DNA from 2 places in the Cupriavidus sp. SK-3 genome. Region 2 is predicted to be linked to the other one. Evidence: predicted binding sites of a transcription regulator. Region 2 holds the regulator's gene; the other holds the start of a gene.
The links. The regulator LexA, encoded in region 2, represses DNA repair genes until DNA is damaged. The targets are predictions, from matches to a motif close to ACTGTATNNNNATACAGT.

Region 1 (6,472 bases), on a different contig from region 2:
ACCAGCGGCACGGACAGCGACACGGCCTTGGATGCAGCGATCACGCCTTCGGCGATCACGTCGCAACGCATGATGCCGCCGAAGATGTTGACCAGGATGGCCTTCAGGTTCGGGTTCTTGAGCATCAGCTTGAAGGCTTCGGTCACCTTCTCGGTGGTGGCACCGCCGCCCACGTCGAGGAAGTTGGCCGGCTCGCCGCCGAACAGCTTGATGGTGTCCATGGTGGCCATGGCCAGGCCGGCGCCGTTCACCAGGCAGCCGATGTTGCCATCCAGCGAGATGTAGGCCAGGTCGAACTTCGAAGCTTCGATTTCGTTCGCGTCTTCTTCGTCCAGGTCACGGTACGCGACGATTTCCGGGTGACGGAACAGGGCGTTGGAGTCGAAGTTGAACTTGGCGTCCAGTGCGATCACCTTGCCGTCGCCGGTCAGGATCAGCGGGTTGATTTCGGCCAGCGATGCGTCGGTGTCCCAGAACGCCTTGTACAGGCCTTGCAGGGCCTGGCGGGCTTGGGGAACGCTTGCGTCGGGCACGCCGATCTTGCGGGCGATATCGTCGGCGTCAGCGTCCAGCAGGCCGGCGGACGGGTCGATGATCAGCGTGTGGATCTTTTCCGGGCTGTGGGCAGCGACTTCTTCGATGTCCATGCCGCCTTCGCTGGAGGCCATCAGGGCCACCTTTTGCGACACGCGGTCGACGACCAGGCTGACGTACAGTTCCTTCTTGATGTCCGCGCCTTCTTCGATCAGCAGGCGGTTGACCTTCTTGCCTTCCGGGCCGGTCTGGTGCGTGACCAGGGTCATGCCCAGGATGTTGCTGGCGTAGGTCTTGACCTCGTCGATGCTCTTGGCCACCTTCACGCCGCCACCCTTGCCGCGGCCGCCCGCGTGGATCTGCGCTTTGACGACCCATACCGGGCCGCCCAGTTGTTCAGCAGCCTTCAGGGCCTCATCGACCGAGAACGCGGGGATGCCGCGCGGAACCGGCACATTGTATTTGCGCAGGATTTCCTTGCCTTGGTACTCATGGATATTCATGCGTGTTTCCTTTCGGGTAGGCGTAAAAAGTGGAGATGGAATCTCGGCGGATAGCAGGCCGGCCTGGCTTAGCCGGAGGTGCCGGTAGGCCTGCGGGACGTGGCGCCGCCATCGGTGGCGGCGAGCGCCTCCGAAGGTTGCGCCGCCGGGATCTGCGACCCTTCGGTCTTGATCCTCGGCTTTGGCTGGTGACCATACCAGCGCGGGTAAAACTGGCGCACCACCTCACCTTCGAAATGCAGGGCATGGCAGCCGTGCAACTGGTAAGGCGGTTCGGGATTGGTGTCTTCGGTGCCGGCGTCACGGATATTGAACACGTCGCCGGCAAAGGCCTGGATCGCGGTGGTCGGCAGTACGCCGGCCAGTTCGGTCAGGTGCGTGCAGCCCGACACGCCGGACAGGCGCTCTTTCACCGCCTTGCGGAAACCCTTCATCAGGTTCAGGCCGATCAGCTTGCGATAGGCCGGGCCGATGGTGTCGCACTGGCCGGGATACGGTACCCAGTCGGAACAGGCATCGGCGTCCACGACGTTCATGCGCAGGTCAATGGTGATGCGCAGCCACAAATCATGCAGCGGCTCGCCCAACGGGCGCACGCCACCACCGGCAAGCGGGATCTCGCGGGGCTTGGTGTCGGTCAGGCGCGCTTCGATATCCCATAGACCATCGTCCCTAAGATAGGCCTCGGCCGTGATGGCACGGCGGTGGCGCAGGGCGCGATTGACGGGCGGGGAAAGCGGCATAACACCAGGCAGGAGCGGGAGAAAAGGACGGCTGGGCCGGAAAACCGCAGGATTTTAACATGCCGGACAACTTTGGCCGGGAACAAACTGCGCCCGGGGCTGTTGCCGGGAATTGTCGAGTGGCGGGCAAGCGCTGTGGAGCGGGAAAATGCGCGGATGCGCAGGACGGAACCGGTGCCCGGATCACATGGGGCCAGCGCGAAATACGCCTACTGGCAAAGCAGGTATGCGCACCGCGCCAGTGCACGACGCCGCCGCGGCATCACTTCTGGCCGCGATACGGCAGGTCCTCCGGCGGCATCAGTCGCTGCCGTCCAGCCATTCATCCGCCCCCTTGATCACCTGGCTCACCACCGAGCGGGAAAAACCGCGCGCCACCAGAAAGCGGATCTGCCTGGCCTTTTCCTCGGGCGTGGCGGGTGGCGTGCCGAAACGCTTCTGCCAGACAGCACGGCCGCGCTCCAGTTCGGAGCCGCGCAGGCGCTCCTGCAGGTCGGCGAGCTGCTCGCCGCCGAGCTGGTGGGTGCGGGCTTCCTGCATGACGCGGGCGGCGCCATAGCGGCTGGCGCGCCGGTGCACCAGGCTATCGACGAAGCGCTCGTTGGACAGCCAGTTCTCGCGCTCCAGCGCATCCAGCAATTGCTCAAGGGCTTCGGGCGATTCGGCGTGCGGGGCCAGCTTGCGTGCCAGCTCCGCCCGGCTGTGCTCGCGCCGCGACAGGTAGCCTACGGCGCGTGCCTTCAGGGAAAGAGGGGGACGGGTGGCCATGAGGATGGAGCTCGGCAGTGTGAGCTCGACATCGAGCTGTGAAAATGCGCTTCAAAAACGCAAACCGGGGCGGCGCGCGTCGCTGCGCGTGCCGCCCCGGGCGGGGTTCGCGGCCGGGAGCGCCCCGGCCGGCGAAGCTCAGTCTTCGGCGGTGGCCACAGCGGCGGCCGGCGTGCCGTTCATCAGCACCACGCCCAGCGATTCGCGCACCTTGTTTTCGATCTCGTCGGCGATATCGGGATTTTCGCGCAGGTATTCACGCGCGTTGTCCTTGCCCTGGCCGATCTTCTCGCCCTTGTAGCTGTACCAGGCGCCGGACTTCTCGACGATCTTGGCGTCCACGCCCAGGTCGATGATTTCGCCCTGGCGCGAGATGCCCTGGCCATAGAGGATGTCGAAGAAGGCTTCGCGGAACGGCGGCGAGACCTTGTTCTTGACCACCTTGACCTTGGTTTCGTTGCCGATCACCTCGTCGCCCTTCTTGATCGAGCCGATGCGGCGGATATCCAGGCGCACCGAGGCGTAGAACTTCAGCGCATTGCCGCCGGTGGTGGTTTCGGGCGAACCGAACATCACGCCGATCTTCATGCGGATCTGGTTGATGAAGATCACCAGGCAGTTGGTACGCTTGATGGTGCCGGTCAGCTTGCGCAGCGCCTGGCTCATCAGGCGGGCCTGCAGGCCAGGCAGCGAATCGCCCATCTCGCCTTCGATTTCGGCCTTGGGCACCAGGGCCGCCACCGAATCGATCACGATCAGGTCGACCGAGCCCGAGCGCACCAGCGCATCGGTGATTTCCAGGGCCTGCTCGCCGGTATCCGGCTGGGAGATCAGCAGATCGCCAACCGACACGCCCAGCTTGCTGGCGTAGTTGACGTCGAGCGCATGCTCGGCGTCGATAAAGGCGCAGGTGCCGCCCAGCTTCTGCATCTCGGCCACGACCTGCAGCGTCAGGGTGGTCTTGCCCGAGGATTCCGGACCGTAGATTTCCACCACACGGCCGCGCGGCAGGCCGCCAACGCCCAGCGCGATGTCCAGGCCCAGCGAGCCGGTGGACACGACCTGGATATCCTGCTCGACTTCGGCATCGCCCATTTTCATGATCGAGCCCTTGCCGAACTGCTTCTCGATCTGGGCCAGCGCGGCCGCCAGCGCCTTCTGCTTTTCGGCGCTTACGCCAGCACTCGCCTTCTTGCCGTCATCCATGGTCGTCCTTCCGTCAATGGTGTATAAATAGGCCGCATGTGGCGCGCCACCCGCTTTTTGCGGGCAACCGCCCAGCCCGCGCCGCGCCGCGAACTCCTGATGACGATGAACCTGGCAGCAGGGGCAAACATTGGGGCGAACGTTCGGTAAAAAACCAGTACAAATTCGGTAAAGCCCGGTTTGCATCGAAGACAAATCGAATGCGACCGGCATAAGCGGGTACTGTATAAAAAAACAGTATGCTTGGCAAGTCCCGCCCGCGTCATTTGATGGAAAGGGGCGACACAGCCGGGCCAGGGTGGAGACAACCATGCGTATTCTGATCGCCGAAGATGACGATGTGCTGGCAGATGGCCTGACGCGCTCGCTACGTCACTCGGGCTATGCCGTCGACCATGTGGCCAGCGGGGTCGAAGCCGATTCCGCGCTGTCGACCCAGACCTTCGACCTGCTGATCCTCGATCTCGGCCTGCCGCGCATGCCGGGGCTGGAAGTGCTCAAGCGGCTGCGCACGCGCGGCGCCATGCTGCCGGTGCTGATCCTGACCGCGGCCGACGGCGTCGACGAGCGTGTCAAGGGCCTGGACCTGGGCGCCGACGACTACATGGCCAAGCCCTTCGCCCTGTCGGAACTGGAGGCGCGGGTGCGCGCGCTGGTGCGGCGCGGCACGGGCGGCGGCGCCACCCTGACCCACCACGGCCCGCTTGCCTTCGACCAGGTCGGCCGCATCGCCTACCTGAACGATCAGATGCTGGATCTCTCGGCGCGCGAAGTGGGATTGCTGGAGATCCTGCTCACCCGCACCGGGCGGCTGGTGTCGAAGGAGCAACTGGTCGACCACCTGTGCGAATGGGGCGAGGAGGTCAGCAACAACGCCATCGAAGTCTATGTGCACCGGCTGCGCAAGAAGATCGAGGTGGGTGGCATCCGCATTGCCACGGTACGCGGGCTGGGCTACTGCCTGGAGAAATTCCAGGCCGCCGTGGCGCACGACTAGGAGTCGCCATTAGAATCGGAATCAGCAACAGAACCCGCGCCATCCTTGCTTCATTGCCTGCCGGCCCCGCCGCCAGGCCCTGCCACACCTTTTCCCAATGAGCCTGCTGCGACTGCCCCGGCGGCGCCAGCGGCCCGCGCGCACCGCCCCTCCTCTCTCCGCGCCTGACGAGATCGTCAGCGACGAAACGCTGGCCGAGGCCCTGCCCCACCTTGAAGACAGCGCCGGCCACCCGTCGCCGCGCTCGCTGTTCGGCGAGATCCTGGACTGGATGCTGGCGCCGCTGCTCCTGCTGTGGCCGATGAGCATTGCCGTGACCTACCTGGTGGCGAAGTCGATCGCCAACGGCCCTTTCGATCGCTCGCTGGAGGCCAGCGCCATCGTGCTCTCGCAGCAGGTGCGCGAGGTCAACGGGCGCGTCACGCTGCAACTGCCGCTGTCCGCGCGCGAGATCCTGCGCGCCGATGAAACCGACAATATCTACTACCAGGTGGTGGGCACGCATGGCGAATTCGTCGCCGGCGACAACGACATGCCGCTGCCCGGCGAAGACGACCGCGGCCATGCCGGGCTGGTCTCGCTGCGCGACGACCGCATCGCGGGCAACGACGTGCGCGTGGCCTACACCTATGTCGATCTCAAGCAGGGCGGCGACGCGCAGCCGGTGTTGGTGCAGGTTGGCGAAACCCTCGACAAGCGCGCGCGCCTGGCCAACGAGATCATCAAGGGCGTGATCCTGCCGCAGTTCGTGATCCTGCCGCTGGCGGTGGTGCTGGTGTGGTTCGGCCTGACGCGCGGGCTGGCCCCGCTGACCGCGATCCAGCAGCGCATCCGCGCACGCAATCCCGGTGACACCAGCCCCATCGACGAACACGCCGCACCGCAGGAAATCACGCCGCTGGTGGCCTCGTTCAACGACCTGCTGGCGCGGCTCGACGTTTCCGTGCAGACGCAAAAGCGCTTTATCGCCGATGCCGCCCACCAGATGAAAACGCCGCTGGCCGGGCTGCGCATGCAGGCCGAACTGGCGCAGCGCGAACAGTCGCCGGAGGAACTGCGCAAATCGCTGGCGCAGATCGCCGGCAGCTCGGAGCGCGCCGCCCACATGGTGACGCAGCTGCTGTCGCTGGCGCGCATGGAAAACCTGGCCGGCGCGGGCAACATGGCGCCGCTTGACCTGGCCGCCCTGGCGCGCGAAGTGGTCAAGGACTGGTTGCCGCAGGCCTGGGCGCGCCGCATCGATCTGGGCGTGGATGCCGACGACCACCCCGTGATGGTGCAAGGCAACCGCCTGATGCTGACGGAGATGCTCAACAACCTGATCGACAACGCCATCCGCTACACGCCCCCGGATGGCCACGCTACCGTGCGGGTCAGCGCCGATGCGTTCGAGCCTTTCGCGTATCTCGAAGTGGAAGACACCGGGCCCGGCATCCCGGTGTCCGAACGCGAGCGCGTGATGGAGCGGTTCTACCGCGTACTCGGCACCAAGACCCAGGGCAGTGGCCTGGGCCTGGCCATCGTGCGAGAGATCGTGCAGCAGCATGGCGGCGACGTCAGCATTCTCGACCACGTCTACCAGACGGAGCCGCGCCTGGCCGGGGCCTGCTTCCGCATTACGCTGCGCCGGCCCTCCACCCTGGAGCCAGCATGAACGATCCCGATCACATACGCGGCGGGCGCGACCAGGCCGACCAGTCCGAACGGCGCGCCTGGCATCG
Region 2 (6,472 bases):
GAGCAACGGTACTTCCCCAAGCATTTGCGTTGTTACCTCCGTCAGGTGATGCATGCCAGGAAATCCGTGTGCCAGTATCCCGCCGCCAACCAGGAACATTGCCACGGTACCCACAACGGAAAGTACGCGCATTAGCCAAGGCGCCAGCCGAAGAATCCCGCGGCCCACGGCTTGCGCGAGAGTGGAGGCTTTCTGACTAAGATACAGGCCGGCATCGTCGAGCTTGACGATGCCGGCCACCAGCCCGTAGACACCCACTGTCATGACGAGGGCGATGGCGGACAGCACGGCCACCTGCGTACCAAACGGCGCGCCGGAGACGGTCCCCAGTGAGATCACGATGATTTCGGCGGACAGGATGAAATCCGTGCGCACCGCGCCGCGGATCTTCGCTTTCTCGTCAATTACTGAATCCGTCGGAGGATCTTGTGCCTGATGTTTGCCAGGAGGATCTACTTCGCTCCGCGACTCTCCGTGCATGAAGCGGTGCGCGATCTTTTCAAATCCTTCGTAGCAAAGGAACGCGCCGCCCACCATCAGCAGTGGCACGATCGCCCAGGGGGTCGCAGCACTGATTGCGAGCGCGGCCGGTACCAGAATCGCCTTGTTGCGCAAAGAACCCACCGCAACCGCCCACACAACCGGCAACTCGCGATCGGCTTTCACGCCGCTGACCTGTTGCGCATTGAGGGCAAGATCGTCGCCCAGGACGCCAGCGGTTTTCCTGGCAGCCACCTTGCTCATGGTTGCCACATCGTCAAGGATCGAGGTGATGTCGTCGATCAGCAAAAGCAGGCTGGTGCCGGCCATATTTCAAGCTCCCATGTCGGTGCTGAGTAGGAGAGGTCCTTCAGGTGATCAAGGCCGCATGGCAAGATATTGCCATTGAAAATGGATGAGCGCCTGAACAGGTCGTCCAATGACATGTGGGCCGCCGAGACACCGCCTGATGCGGTAGCGCATACGAAGATCGAGTTGGAACTGGCGGCCAGAAGCGCCAGGCGTGAGCGAGCTAACGGACCTGCGGTGGCAGACGATCCCCCGCTATCGATTGGCACAGGTGTGGCCGTGATAACCAGGAGACGCGCCTTGGGGAGAGTATCGATCGTCTCTCCCCGCGCAAGAACCCTCTTGTGAGGGGTTCTGCAGGTTATCCGGGCCCGCCACGTTCAGGCTTTTTGGAGAGTGTCGGAGCCAATTAGCGACGGCTCCTGCCCGGTGTGGATGCAGTTGTCCTATGCGAGCTGGTTTGCCGTCATGCTAGGATTTTGCCAGGCTCTGGGAGATAGCCATGGTTCAAAAGCTGTTCCACGAACTGCCCGTGAATGAACGCGGCGACTTTGAATCCGCCTGCGCGCGGCATGGATTTGTTCTAGAAGACTTCGAGGTGAGCGAGGAAGAGGGCATTTCGCAAGGCAGCGGGTCGAGTCATATCCCCCGGAAAATCACTGTCGCCCGAGTGGGCGGAGACGTCCAAGTCTATCCTGCAGCTACCGGCATTTCGTGGACAGTCGCATTTGAACGAGACCTGGAGCGCGGCGAATTTGGATTTCCTCTTGCGGACTAGCTAAGGGATGGGGGGAGGTCGCTGCGTGGAAGAAACGGAGGAGGGTTGTGCTGACACCGGCGGTTAGCAAGTAATCCCACCGTGGGAGGATGGCGGGAATGGCCCCTGGCTTTGGGGTGCACAAATGAAAACAGCGCCTTGGTTAAGGCGCTGTTTTGCAAGGAAAATTCTTGGGGTGGCTGATGGGACTCGAACCCACGACGACAGGAATCACAATCCTGGACTCTACCAACTGAGCTACAGCCACCGTAGAGGTTGTTCAGCTTGCTGCTGAGCAACGAAGAACAAGATCATACAATACCAAAAGGCAGATGGCTAGCACTCTGCACAATTTTTTTCTCTGCGCTGCCTTATGCGATTTCAGCCGGTTAGGTCGGTTACCGCGATGCGCGCAAGTGAGTGCTGCTGTGGCCCACCTATGAAAGCTTGGCCGACTCCTCCAGCTCAAGCATGCGGCAGATGGCTGCCATGCTGCCCACCATGGTGCGTCGTTGCGCACCCTGGTAGATACGCACGCCTTTGGATTGGCGGAATGGTACGGGCTTGACGGGGCGGCGGGCGGAGAGGCGGTTGGCTGGCAGCATGGCTACACCTGGTGACTTGCAACAACAGTTAGCGGTGCCCGACTAGCGGGCGGCGTTGGCACAATCGGGCGTCGGCGTGATACGGGCTTGCCCGCCTCAGCCGCACTCGTCAGAAGCCGCTGGGTCGGATCAAGCCGACGGCGATACCTTCCAGAGAGAACTCCTCGCGGCCGGGGCGCACGATGATGCTGGGGAAATCGGGATTCTCAGCAATGAGTTCGATCGAGTCGCCGCGGCGGTTGAGGCGTTTGACGGTGACGTCGTCTCCCAGTCGCGCAACGACGATCTTGCCGTTCGGGGCCTCGCTGGCACGCTTGACCGCAAGCAGATCGCCATCGAGGATGCCGGCGTCCCGCATGCTCAGGCCACGTACCCGGAGCAGGTAGTCAGGCTGCACGTCGAACACCGAAGCGTCGACCTGGTATTGGCGGTCGATGTGTTCTGCGGCAAGGATCGGGCTACCGGCCGCGACGCGCCCGACCAGGGGCAGCGTCAGTTGCATCACGCCAGCCATTGGCAGCGAGAATTGGTCTGGTAGTTCTGAGTCGCTGCGCGAAACCTTGAGCCGGATGCCACGCGAGGCGCCTGGGGTGAGTTCGATTACGCCCTTGCGGGCCAGGGCCCTCAAGTGTTCCTCGGCAGCATTGGGCGATGAGAAGCCGAACTTGGCGGCGATCTCGGCGCGTGTGGGCGGAAAGCCCGTGTGCTGGAGGCTGCTGCGAATCAGGTCAAAAATCTGCTGCTGTCGCGGTGTCAGGGTCGCCATGGTCGCCGTGTTGGAAAGCACTGTATGTTTAAACAGTATGCTGTGATTTTATACAGTATCGAGTGAAGTGCAAGCGGAATTTTGGGAGTTTGCGCATCGACAGGTGCCTCGGGCGCGGCACGCCGCGCCGTGTCGCGCAAGTCTGGGCGTTACAATTCGCGGCACTTGCAGCCTCTTTTTTCGCTCGCTGCTCAATCTTTCTGGCTTTCGATCTCTATCTCGCCATGTCCCTCCTGCCTCGCGTCGTCGTGCTTGCTACCGGTGGCACCATTGCCGGTTCTTCATCCAGTGCTGCCAGCAGCGCGAAGTACCAGGCGGCCACAGTGCCTGTGACGGCGCTGCTTGATGCGGTGCCGGCGCTCGGCGACGTGGCCCGCGTCGAGGCAGAGCAGGTGGCGCAGGTGGATAGCAAGGACATGTCGTTCGCCCTCTGGACCCGATTGGTTGAACGCGTTGCGTTCTGGTCTGCGCAGGCCGATGTGGCGGGCATTGTGATTACCCATGGCACCGATACGCTGGAGGAGACGGCAATGCTGCTGCATCTGGCGTGCGTGGGCACGGTGCCGGTGGTACTGACGGCGGCGATGCGGCCTTCGACCTCCCTGTCGGCCGACGGTCCCTTGAACCTGCTGGACGCGGTACGGGTGGCTGCCAGCGCCGGGGCGGCGGGCAAGGGCGTGCTACTGGTGATTAATCAGGAAATCCATGCCGGGCGGGATGTGGTGAAGGCACATACGTCAGCGGTCAACGCTTTTGTGTCGCCGCTGGCTGGCCCGATCGGGTTCGTGCAGGACGACCTCGTGCGATTTGTCCGGGCGCCCCGACTGTTGCCGGACCAGGCCTGGGCCGTGCCATCCAAATGGCCGCAGGTGGAGATTCTTGCCAGTTACGCGGAGCCCGGCCGGTTGGTGGTGGACGCTTTGGCGCAGGCAGGTGTGGCGGGGCTGGTCGTGGCGGCCGCAGGCAACGGGTCGGTTCACCAGTCGCTGGTCGATGCGCTGGTGGACGCGGCCGGGGCGGGAGTGGCCGTGGTGCGTAGCTCACGCACCGGGGCAGGGCATGTGGCAATGCCGGCACCTCCACGACCGGCTTCAGGTGCCTTCGTTTCCGCAGGCGATCTCAATCCATATAAGGCGCGCGTGCTCCTGATGCTGGCCCTGGCGACTACGCCCGGACTGGCCGTGGATCCCGCTGCGTTGCAGGCGCTGTTCGCCGAAAACTAAGGCGGCTTGCTCGAGGGGGCAAAAACACGCTATACTTTAAGGCTATCCAACCTTGCTGCACCGGACATGGCGCCCGGGCGGCTTATCCAAAAGGAGCGTCAATGCGTCATTACGAAATCGTATTTATCGTCCATCCGGACCAGAGTGAACAAGTTCCGGCCATGATCGAGCGTTACAAGACGCTGGTCACGTCGCAGGAAGGCCAGATCCACCGCGTGGAAGACTGGGGCCGCCGTCAGATGGCCTACATGATCCAGAAGCTGGCCAAGGCTCACTACGTTTGCCTGAACATCGAATGCGGCAAGGAAACCCTGGCTGAACTCGAACATGCGTTCAAGTTCAACGACGCGGTGCTGCGCCACCTCATCGTTCAGACCAAGAAGGCCGAAACCGCACCGTCCCCGATGATGAAGGAAGTGCAGCGCGAAGAAGCCCGCAAGGCCGCGCAACAGACCAGCGAAGTCCAGGCCGCCTAAGTGCGGACTGTTGTGGTTGCCGTGGGCGTTGAACGCCGCGGCGGCAAGTGCGGGCATCGGTGCGGGAGAGTGCGTTGAACCAGTTAAGGCTCTGCGCAACGCTCGCGGAACGCGATGCCTTGCGTTACACCCCGGCCGGGGTCCCCGTTGTCAACTGCATCTTGCAGTACGCGGGTGAGACGGTCGAGGCGCAAACGCCCAGGCAGGTGGAATTCGCCATCGCCGCCATGGGAATCGGTCAGATCGGCCAGCGGCTAGAGCGGACTCCGCTCGGCGCGATGCTCGACTGCGAAGGATTCCTGGCCCGCAAGCACCGCAACAGCAAGGCTCTCGTCTTTCACATCACTGGATGTAAAGCATTCGAAAAGGATTGAATCATGGCATTCGTCAAACGTGACAACAAGAACAAGAAGCGCTTCCAGCAGCAAAACCCGCTGTTCAAGCGCAAGCGCTTTTGCCGCTTCACCGTGGCTGGCGTGGAACAGATCGACTACAAGGATCTGGACACCCTGAAGGATTTCATCGGCGACAACGGCAAGATTACCCCCGCCCGCCTGACCGGCACCAAGGCGCACTATCAGCGTCAGCTCGATACGGCTATCAAGCGCGCGCGTTTCCTCGCGCTGATGCCTTACACCGACCTGCACAAGAACTGATCGGCCCTAGGTCCGTTAAGGAGAAAACACGATGCAAATTATTCTGCTTGAGAAAGTCATCAATCTGGGCAACCTGGGTGACATCGTTCGCGTGAAGGACGGCTACGCCCGTAACTTCCTGATCCCGAACAAGAAGGCCCGCCGTGCTACCCAGACCGCGATCAGCGAGTTCGAAGTCAAGCGCGCTGAACTGGAAAAGGCAGCTGCCGAGAAGCTGGCAGCTTCGCAAGCCGAAGGCGAAAAGCTGAATGGCCTGACCGTGCAAATCACCCAGAAGTCGGGTGTGGACGGCCGCCTGTTCGGTTCCGTTACCAACGCCGACATCGCCGAAGCACTGGCTGGTCAAGGCTTCAAGGTTGAGAAGGCGCAAGTGCGCCTGCCGAATGGCCCGCTGAAGATCGTCGGCGACCATCCGGTCAGCGTTTCGCTGCACACCGACGTGCTGGTCGACGTGACGGTTTCCGTCCTGGGCGAACACGTCTAAGCATTGATCTTGCCGCTGGTCCCGCTTGCCTGTTTGGCAGGCAGGGACCGGTTGCCGGTATCGGGCTTGACCAAACAAAAAGGCAGGAGCAAAGCGCTCCTGCCTTTTTGTTTGGCCGCTACCCGCGTTTGCATCATGGCCACCGGGCTGGTTGCCCCGCCGTCACTTGGCCGGACGTGGTAGCAACCGGCTGCGAATTCTCCCCCGGCTGTCTGGCGGCGACCGTTATAATCCCTTCCCATGAACGCGCCCGTCGCAGACCCCCAACTAGATAATCTCAAGGTTCCACCGCACTCCATCGAGGCCGAGCAATCGGTGCTGGGTGGCTTGCTGCTGGACAATGCCGCCTGGGACCGTATCGCCGATTTCCTGTCCGAAGCGGACTTCTACCGCTTCGATCACCGGATGATCTTCCAGAGCATCTCCCGGTTGATCGCCGCCACCAAGCCCGCCGACGTCATCACTGTCTACGAGACGCTGCAGGTTGCTGGCAAGGCGGAGGAGGTGGGCGGGCTGGCCTATCTGAATTCGCTGGCGCAGAACACGCCTAGCGCTGCCAATATCCGCCGCTATGCGGAAATCGTGCGCGAGCGTTCGGTGCTGCGCAAGCTGGTCACCGCGGCCGACGATATCGCCAGTGCGGCCTTCGCCCCCAAGGGGCGCGAAGTGCGGGAGCTGCTCGACGAAGCCGAATCGAAGGTGTTCGCCATTGCCGA

Region 1: recA (recombinase RecA) is a predicted target of LexA. The motif match lies at 3,976-3,993, and genes of this name have one in related genera.

Annotation. Positions count from the first base shown of each region.
Region 1 is NZ_JFJV02000215.1:31,287-37,758, forward strand. Features, by position in the region: gene sucC (ADP-forming succinate--CoA ligase subunit beta) at 1-1,037, opposite strand, end outside; gene CF70_RS21555 (DUF2889 domain-containing protein) at 1,106-1,780, opposite strand; gene recX (recombination regulator RecX) at 2,081-2,548, opposite strand; gene recA (recombinase RecA) at 2,687-3,754, opposite strand; gene CF70_RS21570 (response regulator) at 4,065-4,751, shown strand; gene CF70_RS21575 (sensor histidine kinase) at 4,849-6,405, shown strand; gene CF70_RS21580 (DUF4212 domain-containing protein) at 6,402-6,472, shown strand, end outside.
Region 2 is NZ_JFJV02000257.1:45,412-51,883, reverse strand. Features, by position in the region: gene CF70_RS27280 (DUF808 domain-containing protein) at 1-810, opposite strand, end outside; gene CF70_RS27275 (hypothetical protein) at 1,292-1,567, shown strand; tRNA gene CF70_RS27270 (tRNA-His) at 1,739-1,814, opposite strand; gene CF70_RS37090 (hypothetical protein) at 1,984-2,151, opposite strand; gene lexA (transcriptional repressor LexA) at 2,261-2,917, opposite strand; gene CF70_RS27260 (asparaginase) at 3,142-4,140, shown strand; gene rpsF (30S ribosomal protein S6) at 4,242-4,616, shown strand; gene priB (primosomal replication protein N) at 4,691-4,990, shown strand; gene rpsR (30S ribosomal protein S18) at 4,994-5,272, shown strand; gene rplI (50S ribosomal protein L9) at 5,304-5,756, shown strand; gene CF70_RS27235 (replicative DNA helicase) at 5,997-6,472, shown strand, end outside.